Regions from separate parts of the Spiribacter onubensis genome, predicted to be linked through region 2. Evidence: predicted binding sites of a transcription regulator. Region 2 holds the regulator's gene; each other region holds the start of a gene.
The links. Region 2 encodes sigma-54, which starts transcription at its own class of promoters, with help from an activator protein. Its sites were predicted from a motif close to TGGCANGNTNCNTGCTT; they were not measured.
Positions count from the first base shown of each region.

Region 1: a site for sigma-54 is predicted at 1,149-1,165, ahead of exaC (acetaldehyde dehydrogenase ExaC). Genes of this name have one in related genera too.
Region 3: a site for sigma-54 is predicted at 5,521-5,537, ahead of urtA (urea ABC transporter substrate-binding protein). Genes of this name have one in related genera too.
Region 4: a site for sigma-54 is predicted at 4,234-4,250, ahead of glnL (nitrogen regulation protein NR(II)). Genes of this name have one in related genera too.

Region 1 covers NZ_JBAKFI010000001.1:371,662-378,831, reverse strand. The annotation lists gene exaC (acetaldehyde dehydrogenase ExaC) at 1-1,090, opposite strand, end outside; gene V6X63_RS01900 (sigma-54-dependent Fis family transcriptional regulator) at 1,304-3,187, shown strand; gene smc (chromosome segregation protein SMC) at 3,274-6,789, shown strand; gene zipA (cell division protein ZipA) at 6,843-7,170, shown strand, end outside.
Region 2 covers NZ_JBAKFI010000003.1:90,554-97,723, reverse strand. The annotation lists gene V6X63_RS06555 (KpsF/GutQ family sugar-phosphate isomerase) at 1-223, shown strand, start outside; gene lptC (LPS export ABC transporter periplasmic protein LptC) at 224-781, shown strand; gene lptA (lipopolysaccharide transport periplasmic protein LptA) at 765-1,289, shown strand; gene lptB (LPS export ABC transporter ATP-binding protein) at 1,286-2,017, shown strand; gene V6X63_RS06535 (RNA polymerase factor sigma-54) at 2,079-3,542, shown strand; gene hpf (ribosome hibernation-promoting factor, HPF/YfiA family) at 3,564-3,890, shown strand; gene V6X63_RS06525 (PTS sugar transporter subunit IIA) at 3,896-4,372, shown strand; gene V6X63_RS06520 (HPr kinase/phosphorylase) at 4,369-4,839, shown strand; gene rapZ (RNase adapter RapZ) at 4,830-5,678, shown strand; gene V6X63_RS06510 (PTS sugar transporter subunit IIA) at 5,675-6,103, shown strand; gene V6X63_RS06505 (HPr family phosphocarrier protein) at 6,090-6,377, shown strand; gene mgtE (magnesium transporter) at 6,395-7,170, shown strand, end outside.
Region 3 covers NZ_JBAKFI010000002.1:180,163-187,332, reverse strand. The annotation lists gene V6X63_RS04325 (hypothetical protein) at 93-404, shown strand; gene V6X63_RS04320 (urease accessory protein UreD) at 419-1,258, shown strand; gene V6X63_RS04315 (urease subunit gamma) at 1,268-1,603, shown strand; gene V6X63_RS04310 (urease subunit beta) at 1,600-1,908, shown strand; gene ureC (urease subunit alpha) at 1,905-3,608, shown strand; gene ureE (urease accessory protein UreE) at 3,618-4,082, shown strand; gene V6X63_RS04295 (urease accessory protein UreF) at 4,075-4,755, shown strand; gene ureG (urease accessory protein UreG) at 4,781-5,407, shown strand; gene urtA (urea ABC transporter substrate-binding protein) at 5,601-6,914, shown strand; gene urtB (urea ABC transporter permease subunit UrtB) at 6,986-7,170, shown strand, end outside.
Region 4 covers NZ_JBAKFI010000002.1:422,494-429,663, reverse strand. The annotation lists gene glyS (glycine--tRNA ligase subunit beta) at 1-1,113, opposite strand, end outside; gene glyQ (glycine--tRNA ligase subunit alpha) at 1,110-2,015, opposite strand; gene glnA (glutamate--ammonia ligase) at 2,274-3,689, shown strand; gene glnL (nitrogen regulation protein NR(II)) at 4,266-5,321, shown strand; gene ntrC (nitrogen regulation protein NR(I)) at 5,321-6,724, shown strand; gene trmL (tRNA (uridine(34)/cytosine(34)/5-carboxymethylaminomethyluridine(34)-2'-O)-methyltransferase TrmL) at 6,732-7,170, shown strand, end outside.

The sequences.
Region 1 (7,170 bases), on a different contig from region 2:
CGCCTTCCTGCCGGCCGATGTCGAGGTAGGCCAGGATCTTCTCGAGCTGATCGCGCGAGGCCTGAGCGCCCACCATCGTGTCGGTGTCCAGGGGGTTGCCTGTCTTGATGCGGCCGACGCGATCCAGGGCGGCGTCCATGAAGTCGCCGTAGAACGACTTCTGCACCAGCGCCCGCGACGGGCAGGTGCAGACCTCACCCTGGTTGAGCGCGAACATGGCGAAGCCTTCCAGCGACTTCTCGCGGAAGCCGTCGTCCGCAGCGAAACAGTCGTCAAAGAACACGTTGGGGGATTTGCCACCCAGTTCGAGCGTCACCGGGATGATGTTCTCGGAGGCGTACTGCATGATCAGCCGGCCGGTGGTCGTCTCACCCGTGAACGCCACCTTGGCGATGCGCGGGTTCGAGGCGAGGGCCTTGCCGGCCTCGGCACCGAAGCCGTTGACTACGTTGAGTACGCCGGCTGGCAGCAGATCGGCGATCATTTCCACCAGCAGCAGGATGCTGGCCGGGGTCTGTTCCGCAGGCTTCAGGACGATGCAGTTGCCGGCGGCCAATGCCGGCGCGATCTTCCAGGTCGCCATGAGGATCGGGAAGTTCCAGGGGATGATCTGCCCCACCACACCCAGTGGCTCGTGGATGTGATAGGCCACGGTATCGTTGTCCAGCTCGCCGATGGTCCCTTCCTGGGCGCGGATCACGCCGGCGAAGTACCGGAAGTGATCAATGGCCAGCGGGATGTCAGCCGCCAGTGTCTCACGTACGGGCTTGCCGTTCTCCCAGGCCTCGGCCACCGCGATCTTCTCGAGATTCTCCTCCATGCGGTCGGCGATGCGGTTGAGGATCACCGCGCGCTCGGCGACCGGGGTTTTCCCCCAGGCGTCCTTGGCGGCGTGGGCGGCGTCCAGGGCGAGCTCGATGTCGGCGGCCTTGGAGCGGGGAATGCTGCAGAAGGTCTGGCCAGTGACCGGCGTGGGGTTGTCGAAGTATTCCCCATCCACCGGGGCCTTCCACTCGCCACCGATGAAGTTGCCGTACTGGCTCTTGAAGCTGACGATGGCATCGCTGCTTCCGGGGTTTGCGTAGATCATGCTTTCTCCTCCGTTATTCATCCTGTCGTTCCCCCGAATGGGGCGACGGCCGATAACGTCGCAAGATCCGGGCCAGTATGGCGTGCCAGTACCTATCCCCTTGTCATGAGCGTTTTTTGAGGCGATCCTCTTGGCGAAACGGGCCGGAAAGAGTCCGCAGGCAATGTGCCGAGTTGGGACAACCTGTTGCAGAATGCGACAGAGGAGGAGGCCATGGACGATCGGCCACTGAGCGGCCGTGAGGAGCTGGTGGACGTCCGTCGCCAGCTACTGGCGGGTGATGTCTCCCCGCCTGGTGCCGCCGATGGGGTCGGGGCCTCCTGGCAACGGGTCCAGCGTGCGGGTCTCTCGCCGGGGCTCTGCGCGGCCGACGCCATGCTCGATGCGGTGTCGCTGCAACTTGCCCGTGAAGAGAACGAACGGCTCATCGCCTTCGCCCTTCCGGAGCTGGAGAACCTCCATCAGCAGATCGCCGGCAGCGGTAGCGCGGTGCTGCTGGCTGATGCCGATGGGGTGATTCTCGAGCGCCAGGGCGATCCGGGTTTCCGCGAGCGCAGCCGTCAGGTGGCGCTCTCGCCCGGTGCGTGCTGGGGGGAAGGGGCCCGGGGCACCAACGCCATCGGCGTCGCTCTGGCCGAGGGGCGCTGTGCCTCCGTTCACGGGCCCGAACACTTCCTCGAGTGCAATACGTTCCTGACCTGTGCGGCAACGCCCATCCGTGATCCGGGCGGCGGGATCATCGGCCTGCTCGATGTCTCCGGTGATCAGCCGGCGCGACAGCTCCATGCCCTCGGGCTCGTGCGCATGGGTGCCCGGATGATCGAGAACCGCATGCTGGCGGCCGAGTTCCCGGAGGCCATCTATCTGCATTTCCATGCCCGACCAGAGCTCTTGGGCACCCTCGGCGAAGGGATCGCCGCGGTGGATGGGGACGGTCGACTCCTCGCCCTCAACGCGGTGGCCCGCTCGCACTTCGCCAATCTGGCGCCGGGGACCGGGTTCGAGGCCCTGTTCGAAGGCTCACTGGAGCACCTCCTGCGGGGTGACTCGATCTCGCAGATGATCCGGACAACCACCGGAATCACGGTCTGTGTCCGGGTCATCAAGCCTCAGCAGCACGGTGCCGCCCATTCCGTCCACCTCGCGGATGCCGGCCACGCACGCAGCCAGGATCAGTTCAGCGAGCTGCATGCCGGTGATCCCGCGGTCGCGGAGACGCTGCAGCGGGCGCAGCGCGTATTCGCACGTGGGATTCCGTTGCTGATCGAGGGGGAGACCGGGACCGGCAAGGAGTGGGCCGCAAGGGCGCTGCATGCGCTTGGTCCGCGGTCCGACGGACCACTCGTGACCGTGAACTGTGCGGCGATTCCTGAGGGACTGGCCGAAGCGGAGTTGTTCGGTTATGTCCCGGGCGCCTTTACCGGCGCCAGTGCCAGTGGCGCCGACGGGCGTGTCATGGAGGCCAACGGCGGGACGCTGTTCCTCGACGAAATCGGTGATATGCCGCTGGCGCTGCAGACCCGACTGCTGCGGGTCATCCAGGAGCGCAGCGTTCTGCCAGTGGGCGGGGGCGCACCACGCGAGGTGGATTTCTCGTTGATCAGCGCCACCAACTGCGATCTGGCCGCGATGGTCGCCGAGGGACGCTTTCGTGCCGATCTCTACTACCGTCTCTGCGGTCTGCGGATCCAGTTGCCATCGCTGCGCTCGCGGGCGGATCTGGCCGGCTTGATTGATCGGTTCATCGCCGATGAAGATCCTCAGGCAGCCCTGTCAGCGGTCGCCCGGGAGAAACTGCTGGGCCACCACTGGCCGGGTAATCTGCGCGAGCTGCATAACGTGCTGCGCACGGCCATTGCATTGCGCGAGCCGGGCAGGCCCATCGACATCGCCGATCTGCCGGAAACCCTCATGGCGAATACGGCACCGGTGCCGCTCGATGTCGGTGGCGCGTCCGATGATCTGCGGGCCGCCGAACGGCGCTGCATGGAGGCGGCGGTCGCAGCCCATGATGGCAACTACAGTGCCGCGGCACGTTCGCTTGGCATCAGTCGGAGCACGCTCTACCGCCGCCTGGGCCGCGGAGACAACGGCTAGCGGAGGCATTCGACACCGCGGCATTTCCCAGTGACCGCCAAAATGGGTATTTTTGACGCTTCAGCGCGGGATGGCCACAAGCGTCAATGCGGCTCAGCAGAATCCGCCTCAACGGCTTCAAATCGTTCGTCGACTCCACGCCGGTACCTCTCCCCGGGGGGATAACGGCCATTGTCGGCCCGAATGGCTGCGGCAAATCGAATATCATCGATGCCGTGCGCTGGGTGATGGGGGAGAGCTCGGCGAAGCATCTGCGTGGCGGCTCCATGGCCGACGTCATCTTCAGCGGCTCCGGCAGCCGCAAACCGGTCGGCCAGGCCAGTATCGAGCTGGTCTTCGATAACGCCGACGGCAGCCTCGGCGGCCAGTACGCGGCCTTCGCCGAGATCGCCGTCCGCCGTCAGGTCAATCGCGACGGCCAGTCGGTGTACTACCTGAACGGCAGTCGTTGCCGACGACGTGACATTACCGATGTATTCCTCGGGACCGGCCTGGGGCCCAGGAGCTACTCGATCATCGAACAGGGCACGATCTCCCGTCTGATCGAGGCCAAGCCCGAGGAGCTGCGTGCCTATCTCGAGGAGGCGGCGGGCATCAGCCTTTACAAGGAGCGTCGACGGGAGACCGAACGACGCATGCGCGATACGCGCGAGAACCTCGAGCGTCTGGAGGACGTCCGTGATGAGGTGAGCCGGCAGCTGGACAAGCTCTCCAAACAGGCGGAGACGGCGGAGCGCTACCGCGGACTCAAGGACGAAGAGCGCCAGCGTCGCGCCCAGCTGCTGATCCTGCGAATCCGAGGACTTGAGGCCGAGCGCGCCAGGATCCAGTCGGAACTCGTCGAACGCAATAACGCCCTGGAGGCCCGGCTCGCGGAACAGCGCCGTTGCGAGCGTGAGATAACGTCCCTGCGGGCCAGTCAGTCCGAGGCAAGCGACCGGCTTAACGCCATCCAGGGACGGTACTACCAGCTTGGCTCGGATATCGCGCGCCTGGAGCAGCGCATCAGCCACAACCGGCAGATCCGCGAGGATAGCCGGCGCGAGCTGACCCGCATCGGCGAGTCCATCGCCGAGAACACGCAGTCGCTCGAGCAGGATCGAGAAAAGCAGCGCGTTCTCGATGACCGGCTTGCCACCCTGCAGCCGGAGCTTGCCGAGGCCGACGCCGCACTCGGGCAGGCCGATGCGCTTGTGGCGGAAGCGCGCCGTCGGATGGATGAGTCCCGGGCGGCGCGTGATGCACTGACCGACGAGCGCGTCGATGCCGAGCGTCGCGCCCAGGTGGAGCGTACCCGAATCGAGCAGCTCGAGGCACGGCAGCTCGATCAGCAGCGGCGCAGTGAACGTGTGGCCGGTGAACTTGCGTCGCTGACGGAGGCTGATACCGCGCCGCTGGATGCCCTTCGGTCGGCCATTGACGGGCTGATGGCCGAGCGGGCGGATCTGGATGAGCGGATCGAACGCCTGCAGGTCGACATCAGCGACCGACGGAACGAGCGCGACGAAGCAAGCGAGCGGCTGGCCTCCCGTCGCACTGAGCTCGGCGAGCAGCAGGCGCGTCTGGCCTCGCTGGAGACCCTGCAGGAGGCGGCGCTCGGCGCCAGGGAGGATGTCGCCGCCTGGCTCGCCCGATTCGACCTGGATCCCGGCCGTCGGCTCGCCGATCGACTGGATGTCGAGCCCGGCTGGGAACTTGCGCTTGAAATGGTGCTTGGCGAGGCGCTCCAGGCGGTTGAAGCCGGGGATGATCAGCTCTCTGCCGGGTCACTGACTGCGCCCGCCAGCGGTCGGGTCATGCTGTTTCAGGAAGCGGGATCCGTTGGCCCGGACGACGCCGGCGCCAGCGGGCAGCCCCTTGCCGGCTATGTCCGCGGAGCGGACGCGCTGATCGATCTGCTGGCCGGCGTTCATGCCGCGGACAATGACGCCGAGGCGCGCGCCCTGCTGGCGAGTCTGCCTCTGGGGCACTCCGTGGTGACGCGCGACGGTCACTGGCACGGCCATCACTGGCTGCGCCTGATGGCCGTGGCGGACAATCCGGAGGCCGGCGTGGTCGCTAGGAGACGCGAGATCGACGCAGCGGGGGAGGCCATCGCCCGAGTTCAGGAAGCGGTGGCCGAAGCCGGATCGGAGCTGGCGAGGCAGGATGCGGAGCTCGAGGATCTGGATGATCGGCTCGAGGCGGAAATCGACAGGCGCAATGCCATTGACCGGGATCTGGCGGCGCAGCGTGCGCGGCTGGAATCCGAGCAGGCGCAGATGGATGCCCGCAGGCAACGCCTCGAGGCACTGCAGGGCGAGGCCGCCGAGCTGCGGGAGGCCATGGTGAGCGCCGACGCGGCGATTCGCGAGGCCCGGGAACGGCTCCAGGGAGCGCTTGCTGCAGCCGAGACCGCGGAGCAGCGGCAGCGTCCGCTGGAGGCCAGCTGCGAATCGGCCCAGGCAGCGCTCGATGAGGCCCGCGAGAATGCCGCTTCGGCCCGCGACCGTCGCCATGATCTGGCCGTTCGGTTGGAGAGCGCACAAACCGCGCGCCAGTCGATGGACGAGGCCATTGCGCGGCTCGAGCGGCAGCGCTCACGCTATGAGGAGCGCCGCGAGGAACTCCAGGCGGCGCTTGACGCCGTGGATGATCCGGAAGGGGGCCTCGAGAACGAGCGTCAGGAACGACTGGCCCGCCGTGTGGACGTGGAAGGCGAGTTGACTGAAGCGCGACGCAGCCTCGAGGAAACCGAGGCGTCGCTGCGCAGACTTGATCAGGAGCGCATGGCGGCGGAACGGGCGGTGACGGAACTCCGCGATTCGGCCGAGTCGGCGCGCCACCGGGACACCGAGGCCGGAGCGCGGCTGGCCACGCAGCAGGAGCAGCTCGACGCGATCGATGTGAATCAGGCGGAAGCCGCGGAGGCACTGCCTGAGCAGGCCACTGAGGCGGACTGGGAGGTCGAACTGGAACGGCTCGACAGCCGCATTCGCCGTCTTGGTCCGATCAACCTGGCGGCGATTGACGAGCATCGGGCGCTGGCGGAGCGCAAGGGCTATCTGGACGAGCAGCAATCGGATCTGGCCGAGGCGCTGGAGACGTTGCAGAGCGCGATTCAGCGGATCGATCGGGAGACCCGCGCCCGCTTCCGCGAGACCTTCGACAAGGTCAACAGTGGGCTGCAGCGGCTATTCCCCCGTCTCTTCGGCGGCGGTGAGGCGTTTCTGGAGATGACCGAGGATGACCTGCTGGAGACGGGCGTAACGATCATGGCGCGCCCGCCGGGCAAGCGGATCACCAACATCCACCTGTTATCGGGGGGCGAGAAGGCGCTCGCGGCGGTCTCGCTGGTATTCGCGATCTTCGAGCTCAATCCGGCTCCGTTCTGCATGCTGGACGAGGTGGATGCACCGCTGGACGAGGCGAATGTGGGGCGCTTCTGTGATCTGCTCCGTGAGATGTCGGCCCGTGTGCAGTTCATCGTCATCACGCACAACAAGACCACGATGGAGGCGGCCAGCCATCTCGCCGGCGTGACCATGGCGGAACCCGGCGTTTCCCGGCTGGTGGCCGTTGATGTGGAATCCGCCGTGGAGATGGCCACGGCGGATGCTTGAGTTAAGACGAGCGGCGTTGCAACCTGACGCCGGTTACTGGAGCGGACACTGGCATGGATGAATTGCGCTGGATTTTACTGGGGCTCGGGGTCGTCATCATCGTCGGGGTCTATGGCTATGCCCGACTGCAGGACTGGCGCCGGGACGGGCCGCCCTGGCGGCGCCGGACATCGACCGAGCGGGAGCCATTCGCCGGTTACGACGAACCGGATATCGATGCCGACGATCCGTTGACGGTGGATCCAATCGAACCGGTGGCGGACAGAGGGGGTGATGATGGATCCGATAACGATGGGATCCTCGGGCCGGCACGGGTCGTGAGCGAGGGAGGCACGGCGCCGGAAGACCCCGCCGCGCCGCCGGAACGGGCCGCGCCCGAGG
Region 2 (7,170 bases):
CGATCTGCGCCGGGCGCTGGACGAGGGGGTGGATGTGCACAGGACGCCGATACGCGATGTGATGACCGCCGCGCCGCGCACCGTGGAGAGCGATCGGCTGGCCGCCGAGGCACTGGCGCTCATGGAGCGACACAGTATCAACGCGCTGCTGGTCACCGGCCCGGATGACCGCCTGGCCGGTGCGCTCAACATGCACGATCTCCTGCGCGCCGGGGTGGTCTGAGTGCGCCGGATCGTCATCTCGATTGCAGCAATCGGAATCGCTTACCTGCTGGTCTGGCAACTGTTCATTCAACAGGACGAGGTGGGCTCGCCAGACAAAACAGCAGGACCAGCACTCACAGCCTATGCTCGAGCGATCGAGATTACCGCAACAGATATCGACGGCCGCGTCGCATGGCAGATCCGCTCACCGGCAGCCCGATTTTACGATAACGAAGATTTCTGGCAGCTGGATGCGCCAGAGTGGCATGTAACGACCGAGACTGGTCCTCCATGGCTTGGGGAGGCTGTCCGTGGACGAAGCTGGGCAGACGAAACACGCGCCCGACTCACCGGGGACGTAGTCATGAGGCGCCTCGGCCCCGACGGAGAAACCCGTCTTGAAACCCAGCGGCTGGATCTACAGATTCCGGAGCGATATGCGGAAACAGATCAGGCCGTTACGCTTGTCGGCCCTGGCTACCGCGTGGAAGGTATCGGAGCACGCGCCTGGCTGGACGAAGAGCGTATCCAACTGCTTGAAAACACAAGAGGACGATACGATGCGGCTTCGAAATAAGCTTCTTTGTCACGTCGCATGGATCTCCATCACCGCCGTCCTGGCGGTCACTCATGCTCAGACGCCGGGTTCACCCGATCGTGGACCGGTGGAGCTGGAAGCTGACAGTGCCGAAGTCGATGATGCGTCGGGCAGGAGCGTCTACAAGGGTGATGTTGTCTTGACACGCGGCTCGCTGCGGATCACCGGTGATGTGATGCGCGCTTTTGTCGACGCCCACCGTCAGTTGCAGAGGGTAGTCGTCGAGGGCGTTCCCGCCACCTACCGAGAGACGCTGCCGGATGCGTCATCCCGACATGCTGAAGCCCCACGCATGGAATATTTCACCAGCGGACCGGAACGGCTGATCCTGCTCGAGGGTGCACGACTCTGGCAGGGCGACAACACCGTCACCGGGGAGACCATCACACACTATCCGGCCGAGGACAGAACCGTCGCTGAAGGCGCCGGAGGCGGAGACGGGCGGGTCAACGTCCGCGTGCTGCCGGCACCGGAAGGGGATCAATGAGCGGCAGCGAACTCCGTGCCAGTGGCCTCGGCAAGGCCTACCGCGGCCGTCGGGTCGTGGACGATGTCTCCATCGCGCTGCAGAGCGGCGAGATCGTCGGACTGCTGGGGCCCAACGGGGCCGGCAAGACCACCAGCTTCTACATGATCGTCGGCCTGATCCGGGCGGACAGCGGTCAGATCCAGCTGGATGGCACCGACATCACGTCGCTTCCCATGCATGCCCGGGCACGCCTGGGGATCGGCTATCTCCCCCAGGAGGCTTCGGTCTTCAGGCGCCTGTCGGTCATCGACAACCTGCTCGCCGTGCTCGAGACCCGTCGCGAGCTGACCCGGATCGAACGCGAGGGTCAGGCAAGCGCGCTCATGGAAGAGTTCAACATCGCCCATCTGCGGGATCAGACCGGCGCCAGCCTCTCCGGTGGCGAGCGGCGCCGTGTGGAGATCGCCCGGGCCCTCGCCGCCAACCCGCGCTTCATCCTGCTGGACGAGCCGTTTGCCGGTGTCGATCCGATCTCCGTGGGGGACATCAAATCCATCGTGCGGCATCTCTCCGGGCGCGGCATCGGTGTCCTGATCACCGACCATAACGTCCGTGAGACCCTCGCTCTCGTAGACCGGGCCAGCATTCTCAGCGCGGGCCGCGTCATCGCGGAGGGCGATGCCACGGCCGTGCTCGAAAACCGCGAGGTGCGTGCGGTCTATCTGGGCGAAGACTTCCACCTGTAGTACTGGCGAGGGATCCATTGGCGGCGTTACTCTGGAAGACCAATAAAGGGCACAGGTGACGATGAAGCAATCCCTGGAACTCCGGGTCAGCCAGCAGCTGACCATGACGCCGCAACTCCAGCAGGCCATCCGCCTCCTGCAGCTGCCGGCGGCCGAACTCAATCTGGAGATCCGCGAGGCGCTCGAATCCAACGTCATGCTCGAGGCCGAGGAGGAAGCCGAGTCCGCCTTCCCTAACGATGAAACGGCCGCGGTGGATCCGCCGGCCATTGATCCGTCGGAGACCACGCTGGGGTCGAACGCGGCCGACGCCTCCCGGCTCGGCGAGGATATGCCAATCGATGAGCGCTGGGAGGACCCGGCCGCGGGTGCCACCAGCTTCAGCGCACCGGATCCGGCGCGTCGCGACAGCCTGCTGGACAATCAGGCGGGCCCGGAGGCCTCGCTGCGGGATCACCTCCACTGGCAGGTGGAGATGTCAAGCCTGAGCGACCGCGATCGACAGATTGCCGAGGCGGTCATCGACGCCCTCGACGACCAGGGCCACCTGACGGAGTCATCCGAGGAGCTGCGTGAGGCGCTGGCCGATGACGAAGAAGTCGAACTGGATGACATCCAGGCCGTCATCGCCGTCATCCAGCATATGGATCCGGTGGGCGTCGCCGCCCGCGACGCCCGGGAAGCGCTGCGCATACAGCTCGATGCCCTGCCCGGGGACACGCCTTGCCGGGACGTAGCCCGTCTGGCCATTGCCGAGGATCTCAGCCTGCTCGGCCCGGGGCAGCACGCCACGCTGCGTCGCCGACTGGGTATCGATGAAACGGTGCTGGCCGGCGTCCTGTCGCTCATCCAGCAACTCGACCCCCACCCGGGCTCAGGCTTTGGCGAAACCCGAACGGAATACGTCATCCCCGACTGCCTCGTCCACCGCATCAACGGCCGCTGGGAGGTGGAGGTCAACCCCGATGCCTCCCCCCGGATCCGCGTCAACGACTACTACGCCAGCCTGGTGCGACGGGGTGACACGAGCGCCGACAACAGCCTCCTGCGTCAGCATCTGCAAGAGGCGCGCTGGCTGATCAAGAGCCTGCAGTCCCGCAGCGACACGCTGCAGAAGGTGGCCGAGTGCATCGTCGAGCGTCAGCAGGGCTTTCTGGAACATGGCGAGGAGGCCATGCAGCCCCTGGTGCTGCGTGACGTGGCGACGGCCATCGACATGCACGAGTCGACGGTCTCGCGCATCACCTCGCGCAAGTACATGCGCACACCGCAGGGGACACTGGAGTTCAAGCACTTCTTCTCCAGCCATGTCCCCACCGCCGATGGCGGCGAGTGCTCGGCCACCGCCATCCGGGCGCGAATCCGGCGGCTCGTGGCCGCCGAGGATCCGGCGCGCCCGCTGAGCGACTCGCGGCTTACCGAAATCCTCCGGGAGGAGGGCATCAACGTTGCCCGGCGCACCGTGGCCAAGTACCGCGAGGTCATGGGCATCGCCTCGTCAACGGATCGCAAACGCCTGGTCTGATTCGACAATAAAGGAGAGACCATGAAAATCGATGTCACCGGCCATCATGTCGACGTTACCGATGCACTCCGCGGCTATGTCGACGAGAAGTTCCAGCGGCTCGAGCGTCACTTCGATAACGTGGTGGATGTACACGTCATCCTGACCGTGGAGAAGAACACCAGGAAGGCGGAGGCCACGCTCGCCGTCAGCGGGGCACGGCTTTTCGCCGAGGCGACGTCGGAGGAAATGTACGCCGCCATTGATGCCCTGATCGACAAACTCGACCGCCAGGTGGTCAAGCACAAGGAGAAGCGCACCGATCATCACCGCGAGGAAGGCCGGGTCGGACCAACACTGGAACCCTGATCACCATGGATCTTTCCACACTGCTCACGGCGGCCCGGACACGCTGCGGCGTCACGGTCACCAGCAAGAAGCGCGCGCTGGAATGCCTCAGCGAACAGCTGATGGCCGACACCGATGCCGATCCGGATACCACCCGGAGCATCTTCGAGGGTCTGATCGTCCGCGAGCGGCTCGGCAGCACGGGGCTCGGGCGTGGTGTCGCGCTGCCGCATACCCGCAGCCCTGATATCGAGCAGCCGCGGGCGGCGCTTCTCCGGCTCGCCGAGCCCATCGACTTCGACGCGGCCGACCGTCGCCCGGTGGACCTGCTGTTCGCGCTGCTGGTGCCCGAGCACAGCAACGACGAGCACCTGCGCATCCTCTCGCGACTGGCGGAGATGTTCCGCGACGAGGCGCTGTGCGCAGGACTGCGCGCCTGCCAGAGCGACCAGGACCTCTATGACAGCGTCTGCGGCTGGCGCAGCGGGGCGCCCGACGGATGAGCCTGATCCCCGGCACGCTGGTCCTGGTGAATGGGATGGGCATCCTCCTGCGCGGCCCGGCCGGGAGCGGCAAGAGCGACACCGCACTGGCGCTGATCCATGCCGGGCATCGCCTGGTCGCTGACGACGCCGTGGACATCCAGCGACTGGACGACACGCTGGTGGGGAGCGCGCCGGCGGCCGGCGCGGGGCTGCTCTGCCTGCGTGGCCCGGGCCTGATCGATGTCGCGGCGTGTTTCGGTGACGGGGCGCTCGCCCGATCCGCAACCGTCGATCGGGTGGTCGACCTCGTCGACGAACCGCTCCCGGCAAGTACCGAGGCCGACTGGCGGTCAATCCGCATCCACGGAGTGCCCTGCCCCCGCATGGCGGTCGTACCCGAGCGGCCGCTGTCCGCCCTGCTGGAAGTGATCGCCACGGGCGGCCGGACGACGCAGCCGCGCCCGGAGGCGCCGGCATGCGGCTGATCATCGTCAGCGGTCTGTCCGGATCGGGCAAGAGCGTGGCACTGGCCACGCTGGAGGATTCGGGGTTCTACTGCATCGACAATCTCCCAGTGGACCTGCTGGATGCCTTCGGCCGTCATATCGCCGATACCGGCGGCGAGGAGAGCTATGCCGTCGGCATTGATGCCCGTAACCGTCCAGTCTCACTGACACGATTCCCGAGCATTCTCGACGGTCTGCGGGAACGGGGCCTGAACGCCGAGATCGTTTTCCTCGACGCCGATGACGCCACCCTGCTCAAGCGCTTCTCGGAGACCCGCCGACGCCATCCGCTGAGTGGTCCCGACCTGCCCCTGGCCGAGGCCATCCAGGGCGAGCGCGAGCGGCTCATGCCGCTGCATGAGCGGGCCGATCTCACCGTGGACACGACCCGAACGACACTACACGAGCTGCGCGACCTCATTTGCGCACGGCTCACCGAATCCCGGACCCATCTATCCGTGCAGCTGGAGTCATTCGGCTACAAGCACGGCACCCCCACGGACGCCGATTTCGTCTTCGACAGCCGCTGTCTGCCCAACCCGCACTGGCAGCCTGCGCTGCGGCCGTTGACCGGACGCGACCAGCCGGTCATCGATTTCCTCGATGCCACGCCACTGGTGGCCCGCTATCGGCGCCAGGTCAGCGACTTCATGGAAGACTGGCTGCCGGTCTTTGAAGCGGAAAACCGCAGCTACCTGACCGTCGCCATCGGCTGCACCGGCGGACAGCACCGCTCGGTGTATCTGGTCGAGGCGCTGGCAGCGCACCTGCGCCGACAGGACATCGCGGTCACCGTCCGGCATCGGGAGCTGCCGTGAGCGCCGGGCTGCTTCTCATCACCCACCCCGGCGTCGGCATCGCATTACAGGAGACCGCCGAGGCCATCCTCGGCCGGCTACCCCTTGAGATGGCGGCGCTCAGTCCACAGGACGCGGAATCTCCGGAGGCGGCTCACGGGCGTGCGGATGCCCTGGCCGACCAGCTCGACCAAGGCGATGGCGTGGTCATTCTGACCGACGCCTACGGGGCGACACCCGGCAATCTGGCCGTCGCCCTTGGCCGTGCCCGTGGCTACCCCGTCATCACCGGCCTCAACCTGCCGATGCTCCTGCGGACCCTCAACTACCCCTGGCTGCCCATGGACGCGCTGGCCGAGACCGCCCTCGCTGCGGCACGCAGTGGTATCCTTCAGGCAACGCCGCCGGCGGCGGATACCGACGGGGAAGGCCATGGCAGCGGATAGCCCGATTCAGGAGGCCGAGTTCGAGATCATCAACCGCCTGGGCCTCCATGCGCGGGCCGCGGCACGATTCGTGGCGGTCGCCAGCGACTACGAAGCCGCCATCGAGGTCCGGCACGACGGCAACGAGGCCAACGGCAAGAGCATCATGGGCCTGATGATGCTGGCCGCCGGCCAGGGCAGCCGCCTGACGGTCACGGCCCGGGGCGATGATGGCCCGCGGGCACTGGAGGCGCTGGGCGCCCTGCTCGCCGACCGCTTCGGCGAGGCCGACTGACACCGGCGGAAAGGACGATGGCAGAAGAACGCGAAAACAAGCAGGGGCGCGTCGCCGAGACCGTCACCGATCTGCTTGAGGGCGGTACGGTGCCGGAGGCACGCCGCATGCTCAACGCGCTGCATCCCGCCGAAATCGCCAACCTGCTCGAATCATTCCCTGCCCCGGAGCGCAAGCTGCTCTGGGAGCTGGTGGACGAGCAGAACGGCGGTGATGTCCTCCTGCAGGTCAACGATGAGGTACGCAGCGGCCTGATCCGGGAGATGGATGAGCGGGAGGTACTGGCGGCCACCTCCGGCATGGACATGGACGATCTCGCCGACTTCATGCAGGACCTGCCCAAGACCCTGACCGGCGAGATCCTGCGTTCTCTCGACAACCAGAACCGCCAGCGTCTCGAGGCCGTGCTCGCCTACCCGGAGGACAGCGCCGGCGGGCTGATGAACACCGACACGGTCACCGTCCGGCCGGATGTGAGCCTGGACGTGGTCCTGCGCTACCTGCGCATGCGCGGTGAGATGCCCGAGCTCACCGACCACCTGTTCGTGGTCAGCCGCTTCGACCATTTCCTCGGCGTCCTGCGCGTCAGCGATCTGCTGACCCGCGATCCTGCCGGCCGCGTCGAGGACGTACTGGACACCGAGGCGATTGCGATCCCCGCGGAGACCTCCGATCGCGAGGTCGCCAAGATGTTCGAGGACCGCGACCTGATCTCGGCGCCGGTGCTCGACGCCCGTGGCCGGCTCATCGGCCGGATCACCATCGACGATGTGGTCGACGTGATCCGTGAGGA
Region 3 (7,170 bases), on a different contig from region 2:
ATCGTGCAAGCGTCTGTTTCTTCCCCAACTTTCCAATATGGCACGGGCCTTGCTCAAGGGTTGCCGGGTCCGAGGCAACTGAAAAGGAAGCGATGATGAAGCTGCGATCCATTCTCCCGACTCTGGGCATGCTATTCGCCCCGGGGTTGGCCGCCGCCCATGCCACCGGCGGCATCGATCATGGCCCAATGCTACTGCATTGGCACGAAGCGCACTCGGGGCTGGTGCTTGGCATTCCGGCATCCACGCTCGGAATCGCGATGCTCGCGCTCGCCGCCCTTTCCCTTGCCGTCGGCGTCGGCCGGTTCATCACCCGACGCGCATGCTCGGGGCTGATCACCTTGGGTAGCCTTTCGGCAGCCCTGGCGCTGGCGGGTTCCGGGCTGGTCCTCGGCATCGTCTGATGGGCGTTGTTGCCATGGAGAAGACGCCCGCCCGCTCTCGGCGAAGGGGCTGGCAGGCGAAGCTCCGGCTTGGCTACACCGCGCATGGCCACCGATCGGTGGTCAGCGATCGTCGCCATGAGGGTCCGCTGCGCGTCCAGCGACCATTCCATCCCGAGGGGGCGCCCTGTCACAGCTATCTGCTGCATCCGCCCGGCGGCGTCGTCGGAGGGGATGAACTCGATGTAGGCATCGACGTGGGGGCCAACGCCTGGGCGGTGATCACCAGCCCGGGTGCGACCAAGTTCTATCGCAGTCTCGGCGGCGAGGCCCGGGTCGAGCAACGGATCCGCATCGCCCCGGGCGGCGTTATGGAGTGGTTCCCCCAGGAGCAGATCGCCTTCCCCGGAGCGATCGTCTCGTCACGGACATGTTTTGAACTGGCGCCCGGCGCCCATGTGCTCGGCTGGGAGCTGAACTGCTTCGGACGCCCCGCCAGTACCCAGCCATTCGATTATGGCCGTTTCCGCCAACGCCTGGAGGTCTGGCGGGGGGATACACCGGTGCTGCTTGAACATGCGCGACTCGATGGCGGCGGCTCGGTCATGACCGCGCCATGGGGGCTTGGCGGGCATCAGGCGATGGCAACGCTGGTGGCCTCGCCGGCCACTGCGGATGACGTCATGGCCCTGCGTGAGGCGCTGGTCGGTGTACCGGGCGAGGTGGCGGTTACCCGCCTTGACGACCTGCTGGTCCTGCGGTGGCGGGGCCCGGGCGCCCTGGAGGGCTACCAGCTCCGGGCGATGGCGTGGACGGCTCTGCGTCCGCGGTTGCTCGATCGACCGGTCTGTCCGCCACGTATCTGGAATACCTGAGGAGACCTGATGGAACTGACACCACGCGAGAAGGACAAGCTGATGCTTGCCACGGCCGCCATGGTCGCCGAACGGCGCCTGCAGCGCGGCGTGAGGCTGAACTATCCCGAGGCCATGGCGTATATCGCCAACGCCATCGTCGAAGGTGCCCGTGACGGCCGTACCGTCGCCGAACTGATGAGCGAGGGTACCCGTCTTCTGGATCGATCCCAGGTCATGGACGGTATTCCCGAGATGCTCAGGGAGGTGCAGGTCGAGGCCACATTCCCCGATGGCACCAAGCTGGTCACCATCCATGACCCCATCGCCGAGACGGGGCCCGTCCTGCAGGAGGTCCGCTCATGATTCCCGGCGAGATTCTCACCGACCCCGGTGAAATCGAGATCAATCGCGACCGCGACCGAATCACGCTGCGGGTCGCCAACACCGGCGACCGCCCCGTGCAGGTCGGCTCGCACTATCACTTCCATGAGGTGAACCCCGCGCTGTCCTTCGACCGCGAGGCGGCGGTGGGCTATCGCCTGGATATCGCCGCGGGGACGGCGGTTCGCTTCGAGCCGGGCCAGTCCCGCGACGTCCAGCTGGTCGCCTATGCCGGCGCGCGCCGGGTGTATGGGTTCCGCGGTCAGATCATGGGAGAGCTGTCATGACGTCCATTCCACGCGACGCCTATGCCGAGATGTACGGGCCCACCCAGAGCGACCGGGTACGTCTGGGGGATACGGCGCTGATCATTGAGGTCGAACGCGACCACACGCGCTATGGCGATGAGGTGAAATTCGGTGGTGGCAAGGTCATCCGCGACGGCATGGGCCAGAGCCAGGCGGCCGGTCATGCGGCGGTGGATCTTGTCATCACCAACGCCGTCATCCTGGATTATCGTGGCGTCATCAAGGCCGACATCGGTATCCGCGATGGCCGGATCGCCGGTATCGGCAAGGCCGGCAATCCGGACACCCAGCCGGGCGTTGATATCGTGGTGGGTCCGGGTACCGAGGTGCTTGCCGCCGAGGGCAGCATCGTGACGGCCGGCGGTATCGACGCCCATATCCACTTCATCTGTCCCCAGCAGATTGAAGAGGCACTGATGTCCGGAGTGACCACCATGCTGGGCGGTGGAACCGGTCCGGCCACTGGCACCAACGCCACCACCTGTACACCCGGCGTATGGAACATCGAGCGAATGCTGGAGGCGGCGGATGCCTTTCCGATGAACCTGGGGTTCATGGGCAAGGGCAACGCGAGTCTCCCGGATTCCCTGCACGAGCAGATCGCGGCCGGTGCCATGGGGCTCAAGCTGCATGAGGACTGGGGTACCACGCCGGCTGCCATCGACAACGCCCTCACCGTGGCGGACGAGCACGACATCCAGGTGGCCATTCATACCGACACGCTGAATGAATCGGGATTCGTCGAGGACACCATTGCCGCGTTCAAGGGGCGCACCATCCACACCTACCATACGGAGGGCGCCGGCGGCGGTCACGCACCGGATATCATCCGTGCCTGCGGCGAGAGCAATGTACTGCCGTCGTCCACCAACCCCACCCGGCCCTACACCCGCAACACCATTGATGAGCATCTCGACATGCTCATGGTCTGTCATCACCTCGACCCGGCGATCCCGGAGGATGTGGCGTTCGCCGAGTCGCGCATCCGCCGCGAGACGATTGCCGCCGAGGACATATTCCATGACCGCGGGGCGTTCTCGATGATCGCATCGGATTCCCAGGCGATGGGTCGGGTCGGCGAGGTCATTTCCAGGACCTGGCAGACGGCGCACAAGATGAAGGTCCAGTTCGGTCCCCTCGCCGAGGATAACGACCGCAACGACAACGTCCGGGCCCGGCGCTTCGTGGCCAAATACACGATCAACCCGGCCATTGCCCATGGCATCTCGCATGAGGTGGGCTCCGTGGAGGCGGGCAAGCTGGCGGATCTGGTGCTCTGGAAGCCGGCCTTCTTCGGCGCCAAGCCTGGCGTCATCGTCAAGGGGGGATTGATCGCCGCCGCCCCCATGGGAGATCCCAACGCCTCGATCCCGACCCCCCAGCCGGTGCACTACCGCGGCATGTTCGGCGCCTACGGCGGAGCCGTGGGCCGAACCTCGGTGACTTTCTGTTCGCGGGTTGCCGTGGAGGCGGGCGTCGCCGAGCGGCTCGGCCTCGCCAAGCGGGCGATCGCAGTGGCCGGTTGCCGCAGCATCGGCAAGCAGGACATGAAGCTCAACGACTGGCAGCCGGAGGTCAGCGTCGACTCGCAGACCTATGAGGTGCGGGCCGATGGCGAACTGCTGACCTGCGAGCCGGCAGAGGTCGTTCCGCTGGCACAGCGCTATTTCCTGTTCTAGGGGTTGGGCATGCTTGAGTTTGAGACACGCATTGATGAGTTGGCGGAGGACACGCCCGTGGAGGGGGTCCTGGTGCTCACCATTGCCCAGCGTGAGCGGACGCGGTTCCGTGCCACGCTCACCGATGGCCGTGAGGCGGGCGTGCTGCTCCCGCGTGGCGGCCCGGTGCTTCGCCATGGCGACAGGCTCGCCGACGCCGAGGGGCGGGTGGTCCGGGTCGAGGCGGCGCCTGAGCCGGTCAGTACCGTCCACGACGAGGATCCCTGGCAGCTGATGCGGGCCGCCTATCACCTGGGCAACCGGCATATGCCGCTGGAAATCGGCCGGCGTTGGCTGCGTTACCGGCGGGATCATGTGCTCGATGAGATGGTCAGGGGGCTCGGCCTGTCCGTGATCCATGAGGATCGACCGTTCCAGCCCGAGGCCGGGGCCTATGGCCACGGCCATGGTCATGCGCATCACCACCATGAATGACTTGACCGCCATCGGCGAGCTGAGACTCTGGCAGCTGATCAGCCCATCACTGCCGGTGGGTGCCTATGCCTATTCCGCCGGCCTGGAGACAGCGATCGAATCGGGTTGGGTCGCCGACACCGAGAGTCTGCAGCAGTGGGTGGGCGGGCAGCTTGAGGCGGGACTTGCCGGTCTCGATCTGCCCGTCCTTCGCCGTCTCCATCGGGCCTGGGCACAAGGGGATGATCATGCCGTGACCGCATGGACCACCCGTTTGCTGGCGTCCCGGGAGAGTGCCGAGTTGAGGGCCGAGGATATCCAGATCGGCCGGGCCCTCGCCCGTCTGCTGGACGGGCTCGGCATCGAATCGGCGGCGGTGCTCGACCGGCGTCATGCCGTCAGCTTCGCGACTGCCTTCGCGCTGGCGGCGCATGCCTGGGGTATCCCCGTGGACGTGGCCTGCCGGGCCTATGCCTGGGCATGGTGCGAGAACCAGGTGGCGGCCGCGATCAAGCTGATCCCGCTTGGCCAGAGCGATGGACAGCGTGCCCTCGCCGTCATTGCCGAGGCCATTCCGGGCGCCGTCGACTCGGCCACCGCAGTCCCTGACGAGGAAATCGGCGCGACCACGCCCGGCCTCGCAATGGCGAGTAGCTGGCATGAAACCCAGTACACACGACTTTTCCGCAGCTGAATCACCGAAAACGGAGCTTCACGTCATGATCAAGCATGCATCCCCTCTGCGCGTAGGCATCGGCGGGCCGGTGGGCTCGGGCAAGACGGCGCTTACATTGGCGCTGTGTCGGGCCCTGCGCGATCGCCTGTCCATCGCGGTCGTCACCAACGACATCTACACCCGCGAGGATGCCGAGTTCCTCGCCCGCCATGAGGCGCTTCCGGCCGGCCGGATCGTTGGTGTGGAGACGGGAGGATGTCCGCACACCGCGATTCGCGAGGATGCCTCCATGAACCTCACTGCAGTGGCCGATCTACAGCAGCAGTTCCCCGATCTCGACGTGGTGTTCATCGAAAGCGGCGGGGATAACCTCTCGGCGACCTTTTCCCCGGAGCTATCCGACCTGACCGTCTACGTCATCGATGTCTCGGCGGGCGACAAGATCCCCCGCAAAGGCGGTCCGGGCATCACACGCTCGGACCTGCTGGTGATCAACAAGACCGACCTGGCCCGGCAGGTGGGGGCATCCCTAGAGGTCATGGACCGGGACAGTCGCCGCATGCGCGGTGAGGCCCCCTTCCTGATGACCAGCATCGCCGGGGGGGAAGGAGTCGAGGCCGTCATCGATTTCATCCTTCGGGAAGGAATGCTGAGCGAGGCGGTGGCCTGAGCCGCACCAGATTTGTGAATCGGCGCTGTGCATTGCACCACCCGAGGGAGGGGGAGCGGAGCCCACCCCTCCGTCACCATCGCCATAGGGCATGGCCGGGGACTCTGCGGAGTTGGCACGCATGCTGCAAAGCAACAGTGACGGTCCGCGATATGGCGGCCGGAATCTTCCACTGACAGGGGGTTAACCGATGATGAATCTCAATACGCTACGTCGCCGGGTGGTGACGACGGCCGCGGCCGGGGCACTGGCGCTGAGCGGTCTGGCCGGCGGTAACGCGGTGGCGCAGGACGACCCGATCAAGGTCGGCGTGCTGCATTCGCTGTCGGGCACCATGGCGATCAGCGAGACTGCACTCAAGGAAACCATCGAGATTCTGGTCGAGCAGCAGAACGAGGAGGGCGGGCTGCTCGGGCGTGAACTCGAGACCGTGGTGGTCGATCCCGCCTCGGACTGGCCGCGCTTTGCCGAGCAGGCGCGTCAGCTGCTTGAGGATGACGAAGTCGACGTGGTGTTCGGCACCTGGACCTCGGTATCCCGCAAGTCGGTGCTGCCGGTGTTCGAGGAGCTCAACGGACTGCTGTTCTATCCGGTCCAGTACGAGGGTGAAGAGTCGTCCGAGAATGTCTTCTACCTCGGAGCGGCTCCCAACCAGCAGGCCATTCCCGCCGTGGACTATCTCATGGACGAGGTCGGCGTGGAGCGCTGGGCCCTGCTCGGCACCGACTATGTCTACCCGCGCACCACCAACAAGATCCTCGAGCAGTACCTCATGGATCACGGGGTGGCCGCCGAGGACATCATGATCAACTACACGCCCTTTGGTCACTCCGACTGGCAGAGCATCGTCTCCGAGGTCCGCGAATTCGGCAGCCAGGGCAAGAAGACCGCTGTGGTCTCCACCATCAACGGTGATGCCAATGTGCCGTTCTACACCGAGCTGGGTAACCAGGGCGTGTCGGCGGCGGATATCCCCGTGGTGGCCTTCTCGGTGGGTGAGCAGGAACTCGCCGGCATTGACGCCGAGCCGCTCGTGGGGCATCTCGCCGCGTGGAACTACTTCATGAGCGCGCCGACCCGGGAGAACCTCGAGTTCATTCAGGCCTGGCACGAGTTCAAGGGCGACACCGGTGCCGTGACCAACGATCCGATGGAGGCCCATTACATCGGCTTCAACATGTGGGTCGAGGCGGTTCGCCGGGCCGGCACGACGGACGTGGATGCAGTCAAGGAGGCCATCATTGGCGTGACGGTGCCCAACCTGACCGGCGGGTTCGCCACCATGATGCCCAACCATCATGTCACCAAGCCGGTCATGATCGGTGAGATCCAGCCCGACGGCCAGTTTGCGGTGGTCTGGGAGACAGCCGGCGAGGTGGCTGGTGACGCCTGGTCGGACTACCTGCCGGAGAGCGCCAACATCATCGCGAGCTGGCGTGAACCGCTGCTATGCGGCAACTACAACGTCGAGACCGGCGAGTGCTCCGGTCAGAACTACGGCGACTGAGCCGGCCGTTCGCCTCGATGTGAACGCATGCCCCGTCAGCCGGCGGGGCATGCCTTTCAGGAAAGCGAATCATGCAACGAAACCCGGGTTACTGGCGGCTTCTGGCCGGCCTGCTGCTGGCCTGCGCGGTCTGCGCGACGGTCCAGGCGGCGTCGGATGATACGGCCTTTGCCGAGCAGGTGGCCGCGCTCAATGCGCGGAGCTTCGACGACAAGGCGGCGGCGGCGCGTGCCATTGCCGCGAGCGGCCACCCGCG
Region 4 (7,170 bases), on a different contig from region 2:
TCCAGCAACACGCTCTGTCTTGTCGGCGAGGCTGCCCAGTTCCTTCTGGAACACCACGTTCGCGAGGTCGGGCAGCCGTGATGCCAGTGTCCGGGCGCGATCCTGATCCCAGAAGAAGGCCGCATCCGCCAGGCGTGGCCGGATCACGCGCTCGTTGCCGGCGATCACGCGGGCCGGATCACGGCTGTCGATGTTGGCCACCGTGATGAACCTTGGCAGGAGGCGGCCGTTGGCATCGCGCACCGGGAAATAACGTTGATGGCCCTGCATGCTCGAGATCAGGGCCTCGGGCGGCACTCGCAGGAAGCGTTCATCGAAGCTGCCGGACAGGACCACCGGCCACTCCACGAGCGCAGTGACTTCGTCCAGCAATGCCGCCTCGATAACCGCATGGCCCCCGATTTTCTCGCCCTCGGCGCGCACCGCCTCATGGATACGATCGCGTCGCTCGATCCGGTCCACAAGCACATGGGCCGCACGAAGCGCCGATCGGTAATCCCTTGCATGGTCCAGGGATACGGGTGCTGGATGGTGAAAGCGATGTCCGCGGCTTTGCCGGCCACTGTCCACGCCGAACAGGGTGGCCGGCACGACCGATTCATCCAGGAGCAGAACCACCCAATGGATCGGACGCACGAACTCCGCCGTCTCATCTCCCCAGCGCATGCGCTTGGGAATCGGGAGACTGGCCATCGCCTGTTCGATGATCTCCGGCAGCAGCGCCTCCACGGGTTGACCCGGCTCGGTACCGCGATGGACCAGCCAGGCACCGTCGTCATTCTCAAGGCGTTCCAGGACGTCCAGGTCGACACCACAGGAACGCGCGAACCCCTCCGCGGCCCGGGTCGGATTGCCTTCCGCGTCGAATGCAACGGCAACAGCAGGGCCCCGGCGTTCGAAATCGCGGTCAGGCTGCCGCCGCGCGATGGCCTCCACTTCCACCGCCAGCCGCCGCGGGGCGCCGAGCGCCGAAACACCGCTATACGTGATGCCGGCTCGATCGAGGCCGGCGGTCACGGCAGCGGCCAGGGCATCACTCAATCGGTCAAGGGCGCCGGGCGGCAACTCCTCGGTGCCGAGTTCGAACAGCAGCGAGGCGCGGTCTTCCGTCATGCCACACTCCTGTCGCCGCCGGTGGATCGGCAAAGCGGGAAGCCGAGCGCCTCCCGGGCATCGTGATAGGCCTGTGCCGACGCCCGCGCCATGTTGCGCACCCGCAGAATATAGCCCTGCCGTTCCGTGACCGATATGGCGTGGCGCGCGTCAAGCAGGTTGAACGTATGCGAGGCCTTCATCGTCATTTCATAGGCCGGCAGCGCGAGACCCTGCTCCCCGAGACGCAGCGCTTCGCGTTCGCAGGTATCGAACCAGCCGAACAGGCTCTCCACGTCGGCTTCCTCGAAGTTATAGCGAGACTGCTCCCGTTCATTCTGCAGATAGACATCGCCATAGGTGACCGGACCATCAACGCCCTCGGTCCAGACGAGATCGAAGACGCTTTCCACCTCCTGCAGATACATCGCGATCCGCTCGAGGCCATAGGTGATCTCGCCCATCACCGGCCGACAATCCAGTCCGCCAGCCTGCTGGAAGTAGGTGAACTGGGTAATCTCCATGCCGTTGAGCCAGACCTCCCAGCCCAGGCCCCACGCCCCCAGCGTGGGTGACTCCCAGTTGTCTTCCACGAAACGGATGTCATGGACGAGCGGATCAATGCCCAGCGCCTGCAATGATCCCAGATACTGCTCCTGGAAGTCTGCCGGGGAGGGTTTCAGGACCACCTGGAACTGATAGTAGTGCTGCAGGCGGTTGGGGTTCTCGCCGTAACGCCCGTCGGTGGGGCGGCGGGACGGCTGTACATAGGCGGCCCGCCAGGGCTCCGGTCCGATTGCGCGCAGGAAGGTGGCCGGGTGGAATGTCCCGGCACCCACCTCCATGTCCAGCGGCTGCATCAGCACGCAACCCCGCTGCGCCCAGTAGTTCTGAAGGGCGAGGATCAGGTCCTGAAAGGTCATTGATTCTCCAGCGAATCCGCGAAATGCCGGGCAGTATAGCCCGGCCAGGCAGGCGCTGTCAGGCATGCTCCCACCGGTCTATGCACCGTTACGGTGCATTCCATATGCGTTGCGCCCTTTATTGGTGCAGCTATTGCCATTCCGGTGCCATAGCAGCGAAGGTAAGGCCTGTTTTGGTGCGCTTCGCCCAGGTTGGCATGGAAACTGCTTCCCCCACGGGGGCAAAACTTTTGGTTCGATATCACTGGAGGCCGAATAATGGCTAAAACCGCCGATGACGTGCTTGCGATGATCAAGGAGAACGAGGTCCGCTTCGTGGATCTCCGGTTCACCGACCCCAAGGGTAAGCAGCAGCATGTGACCCTGCCCGCTCACGCCGTGGATGCGGACTTCTTCACCGAGGGCAAGATGTTCGACGGTTCCTCGATCGAGGGTTGGAAGGGCATCAACGAATCCGACATGATCATGATGCCTGATCCTGAGACGGCGGTCCTCGACCCGTTCTTCGATGATTCGACCCTGATCCTGGTCTGTCAGATCATCGAGCCCAACACCATGCAGGGATACGGACGCGACCCGCGTTCCATCGCACAGCGGGCGGAGGCCTACCTGCAGTCCACCGGCATCGGTGACGTGGCCTACTTCGGCCCCGAGAACGAATTCTTCGTGTTCGACGATGTCCGCTGGGGCACCGACATGAGCGGGTCGTTCTACAAGATCGACTCCGAGGAGGCCGGCTGGAACACTGAAAAGGTCTATCCGGACGGCAACATGGGCCATCGCCCGGGCGTCAAGGGCGGTTACTTCCCCGTCCCACCGGTGGACAGCCTGCATGACATGCGCTCCGCCATGCTTGAATGCCTGACGGACATGGGCATGGAGACCGAGGTGCATCATCACGAGGTCGCGACGGCGGGCCAGTGTGAGATCGGCGTCGGTTTCAACACGCTGGTGAAGAAGGCCGACGAGGTCCAGACCCTGAAGTATGTCGTGCACAACGTGGCCGCTGCCTATGGCAAGACCGCCACGTTCATGCCCAAGCCCGTCGTCGGCGATAACGGCAGCGGCATGCACGTCCATCAGTCCATCGGCAAGACCGGCGAGATGCTGTTCGCCGGAGACCAGTATGGCGGCCTGTCGGAAACGGCGCTTTACTACATTGGCGGCATCATCAGGCACGCCAAGGCGATCAACGCCTTCGCCAATGCCTCGACCAACAGCTACAAGCGGCTCGTGCCCGGCTTTGAGGCTCCCGTCCTGCTGGCCTACTCCGCGCGTAACCGTTCGGCATCCGTCCGTATCCCGTGGGTCTCCAACCCCAAGGCACGGCGGATCGAGGTCCGCTTCCCCGACAGCACCGCCAACCCCTATCTCTGCTTCGCGGCGATGCTGATGGCCGGCCTCGACGGCATTCAGAACAAGATCCATCCCGGCGATGCCATGGATAAGGATCTCTACGATCTGCCGCCCGAGGAAGAGGCGGAGATCGATAAGGTCGCCTTCTCGCTGGAGGAAGCGCTGGACGGCCTCGACAAGGACCGCGAGTTCCTCAAGGTCGGTGGTGTCTTCACCGATGACGCCATCGACGGCTACATCGAGATCAAGCGCGAGGAAGTCCAGCAGCTGCGGATGACCACCCATCCGGTGGAGTTCGACCTCTACTACAGCGTCTGATCCGCGTCGAGGCGATTCGCCAATCGATCAGAGACCCCCGCTTCGGCGGGGGTTTTTTATCTCTGGAGTTCCACTCTCTACCCGACTTCCGGCTCCCCAGGTCATGCAAGACGTGGATCGACCGCTGTTCCGGCCGGGGTTGATCCCTGGCCGTGCCCTGTCGCTCCCGTCGCCTTGTCCCGGGCTCGCGCGGTGCGCGAGGCGCTTCATGCGGTGGATGACCCACCGAAACGCGCCCCGAGTTCGCCCGGGACAAGGAGACGGGATCGACAAGCCATGACACACCACCAGATCCTGGGCTTATCGGCTCCCTATCCGTCCACCGGGCGATCTTGAGACGCCGATCGGTGTGTTATCCACCGCGTTCCAAGCCCCGCGTCTCGCGTGAGTCCGGGGGAAGGGGCAGAGCCGGCACAGCACCCTGCACGGGGGACGGGTGGGGAGCCGATACGGCCTGGGGCATCGCACCAAAATGGTGCGTTATGCCGCCGCAGCGCCTACACTGGACCCGCCGTTGAGCCCATATCCGAGAGGCCGAATGGACTGGCGTGTTTCTTGCTTCAAGCGAGTGCAATGATGAACGAAGCCCCGACTGCCGATGCCAGCGAAATTCTCGACAGCCTCACCCGGGCGGTGGTGGTCATCGACGCAGAGCGGCGGATCACGCGGATGAACGCGGCCGCCGAGTCACTGCTGCATGTCAGCAGTCGGCAGGCAGTCGGTGAGCGGCTGACACAATTGGTGCCGGCGCTGGCCGTACTGGCTGATCCTGTTGGACAGGCGCTCGCCGAGGGTGCGAGTTACACGGAACGTGAAATGCGTCTGGCGCTCGGGCCCGAGCGCACCATTACGGTTGACTGCGCGATCACGCCCCTCGATGGTGCATCCAGTCTGCTTCTCGAATTCGAGCAGCTTGACCGCCATCTGCGGATTTCCCGCGAAAACCGCCTCATTGCACAGAACCAGGCGATCCGGGAGTTGATCCGGGGGCTCGCCCACGAGATCAAGAACCCGCTGGGCGGGCTGCGCGGTGCCGCACAGCTGCTGGAAGCGGAACTCTCTGGCGATGATCAGAAGGAGTACACCCGGATCATCATCAGCGAAGCGGATCGCCTGCGCACGCTGGTGAACGGTCTGCTGGGGCCGGAATCGCGGATTGAGCATGCGCCGACCAATCTGCATGAGGTGGTGGAGCGGGTCCGACATCTGGCGGTGGCCGAGGCGCCGGCCGGAGTCGAGATCCAGCGGGATTACGACCCGAGTATACCCCTGCTGCCGGCGGCCGGTGACCAGCTGATCCAGGCCCTGCTCAATCTCGTGCGCAATGCCCTGCAGGCCGTGGGTGACTCAGGGCGGATCACCCTGCAGACCCGCAGTCACAGGCGCTTCACCATCGGCGATCGGCAGCATCGGCTGGTGGCACGTGTGGATGTCATTGACAACGGCCCCGGCATCGCGCCCGAGCTACAGGATCAGATCTTCTATCCCATGGTCACGGGTCGCCCCGAGGGGAGTGGCATCGGCCTGCCGATCGCCCAGAACCTGGTCAATCAGCATGGCGGTCTGATTGAGTGCACCAGTGAGCCCGGTCGTACCGTATTCACCGTCTGGTTACCGCTGGAGGAAGCTTGATGGCCGATTCGACGACTGTCTGGATAGTCGATGATGATCGCTCCATTCGCTGGGTGCTGAAGAAGGCGCTGGAACGGGACGGATTGAGCGCCGTCGACTTCGAGACCGGCGAAGAGGCCCTCATGGCCCTGGAGCGTGATCAGCCCAATGTGCTGATCACCGACATCCGTATGCCACGACTCGATGGACTGACCCTGATGGGTCGCTTCCATGAGCACGACCCGGAGCTGCCGGTGATCGTGATGACCGCGCATTCCGATCTTGATGCCGCGGTGTCCGCCTACGAGGGCGGTGCATTCGAGTATCTGCCGAAGCCGTTTGACGTGGAGGAGGCGGTTGACCTCGTGCGCCGTGCGGCCGCCGCCGCGCGCAGCAGTGGGCCGCCCGAGGGCCGACGTGAGGATATGCCGGAGATCATCGGCGAGGCGCCGGCCATGCAGGAGGTATTCCGGGCCATCGGCCGGCTGTCACGTTCGAACATCACGGTGCTGATCAATGGCGAGTCGGGGACCGGCAAGGAGCTGGTCGCCGGTTCCCTGCACCGCCACAGCCCACGCGCTGGCAAACCCTTCATCGCCCTGAATATGGCGGCCATCCCGCGGGATCTGATGGAATCCGAGCTCTTCGGTCATGAAAAGGGTGCATTCACCGGCGCCCACCAGGTCCGTCGCGGCCGCTTCGAACAGGCCGATGGCGGTACTCTATTCCTGGATGAAATCGGCGACATGCCGGCGGAGCTGCAGACGCGGCTATTGCGTGTGCTGGCGGACGGCGAGTTCTATCGGGTCGGAGCGCACACGCCGATGCGCGTCGATGTTCGGATCATTGCGGCCACGCACCAGAATCTTGAAGCGCGTGTCGCCGAGGGGCGGTTCCGCGAGGACCTGTTCCACCGTCTCAACGTCATTCGCATCCACTGCCCGGCACTACGGGAGCGATGTGCCGACATCCCCGCGCTGGCGGACCATTTCCTGCACCGGGCCGCCCGCGAACTCAATGTCGAACCGAAACAGCTCACCCGCGAGGTCGAGCATCGTTTCCAGACACTGCCCTGGCCGGGCAATGTCCGCGAGCTCGAGAACACCTGTCGCTGGCTGACCGTGATGGCGAGCGGTCGTGAGGTGCAGATGGATGATCTGCCTCCGGAACTGACGGGCATCGACCCCTCGGCCGTTGAGGAGCCGGCGGTGGACTGGGAGACGGCGCTGGCCCGCTGGGCCGAGCGTCAGGCCGAGAACCAGGGCGACGGCGCGCTGGCCGCGGCTCAGAGTCGGCTGGAGCGGGTGTTGATCGAGGCGGCACTGAAGCGCACCGGCGGACGCCGTCAGGACGCCGCGCGTCTGCTCGGCTGGGGCCGCAATACCCTGACGCGCAAGATCCGGGACCTCCAGATGCAGGTATGATGCGCGGATGCCGCTGCATGTCGTTCTGCACAGCCCGGAGATTCCGCCGAATACCGGCAACGTCATCCGCCTCTGCGCCAACAGTGGCGCACGGCTTCATCTGATCCGGCCGCTGGGCTTCGTGCTTGATGACCGGCGGCTGCGTCGAGCCGGCCTGGATTATCACGAATTCGCCACCATGCAGGTGCATGATGACCTCGACGCCTTCATCGGAGCCGTGGCGCCGGCGCGCCTTTGGGCGTTGACCACACGGGGCCGGGTCCGTTTCGATCAGCCGGACTACGGACCGGAGGACGCACTGCTGTTCGGTAGCGAGACCGCCGGTCTGCCGGACCGGGTCATGGCATCGATTCCCCCGGCACGGCGACTGCGGTTGCCGATGCAGCCGGGTAATCGCAGTCTGAACCTCTCCAACAGCGTGGCGGTCACCGTCTACGAGGCATGGC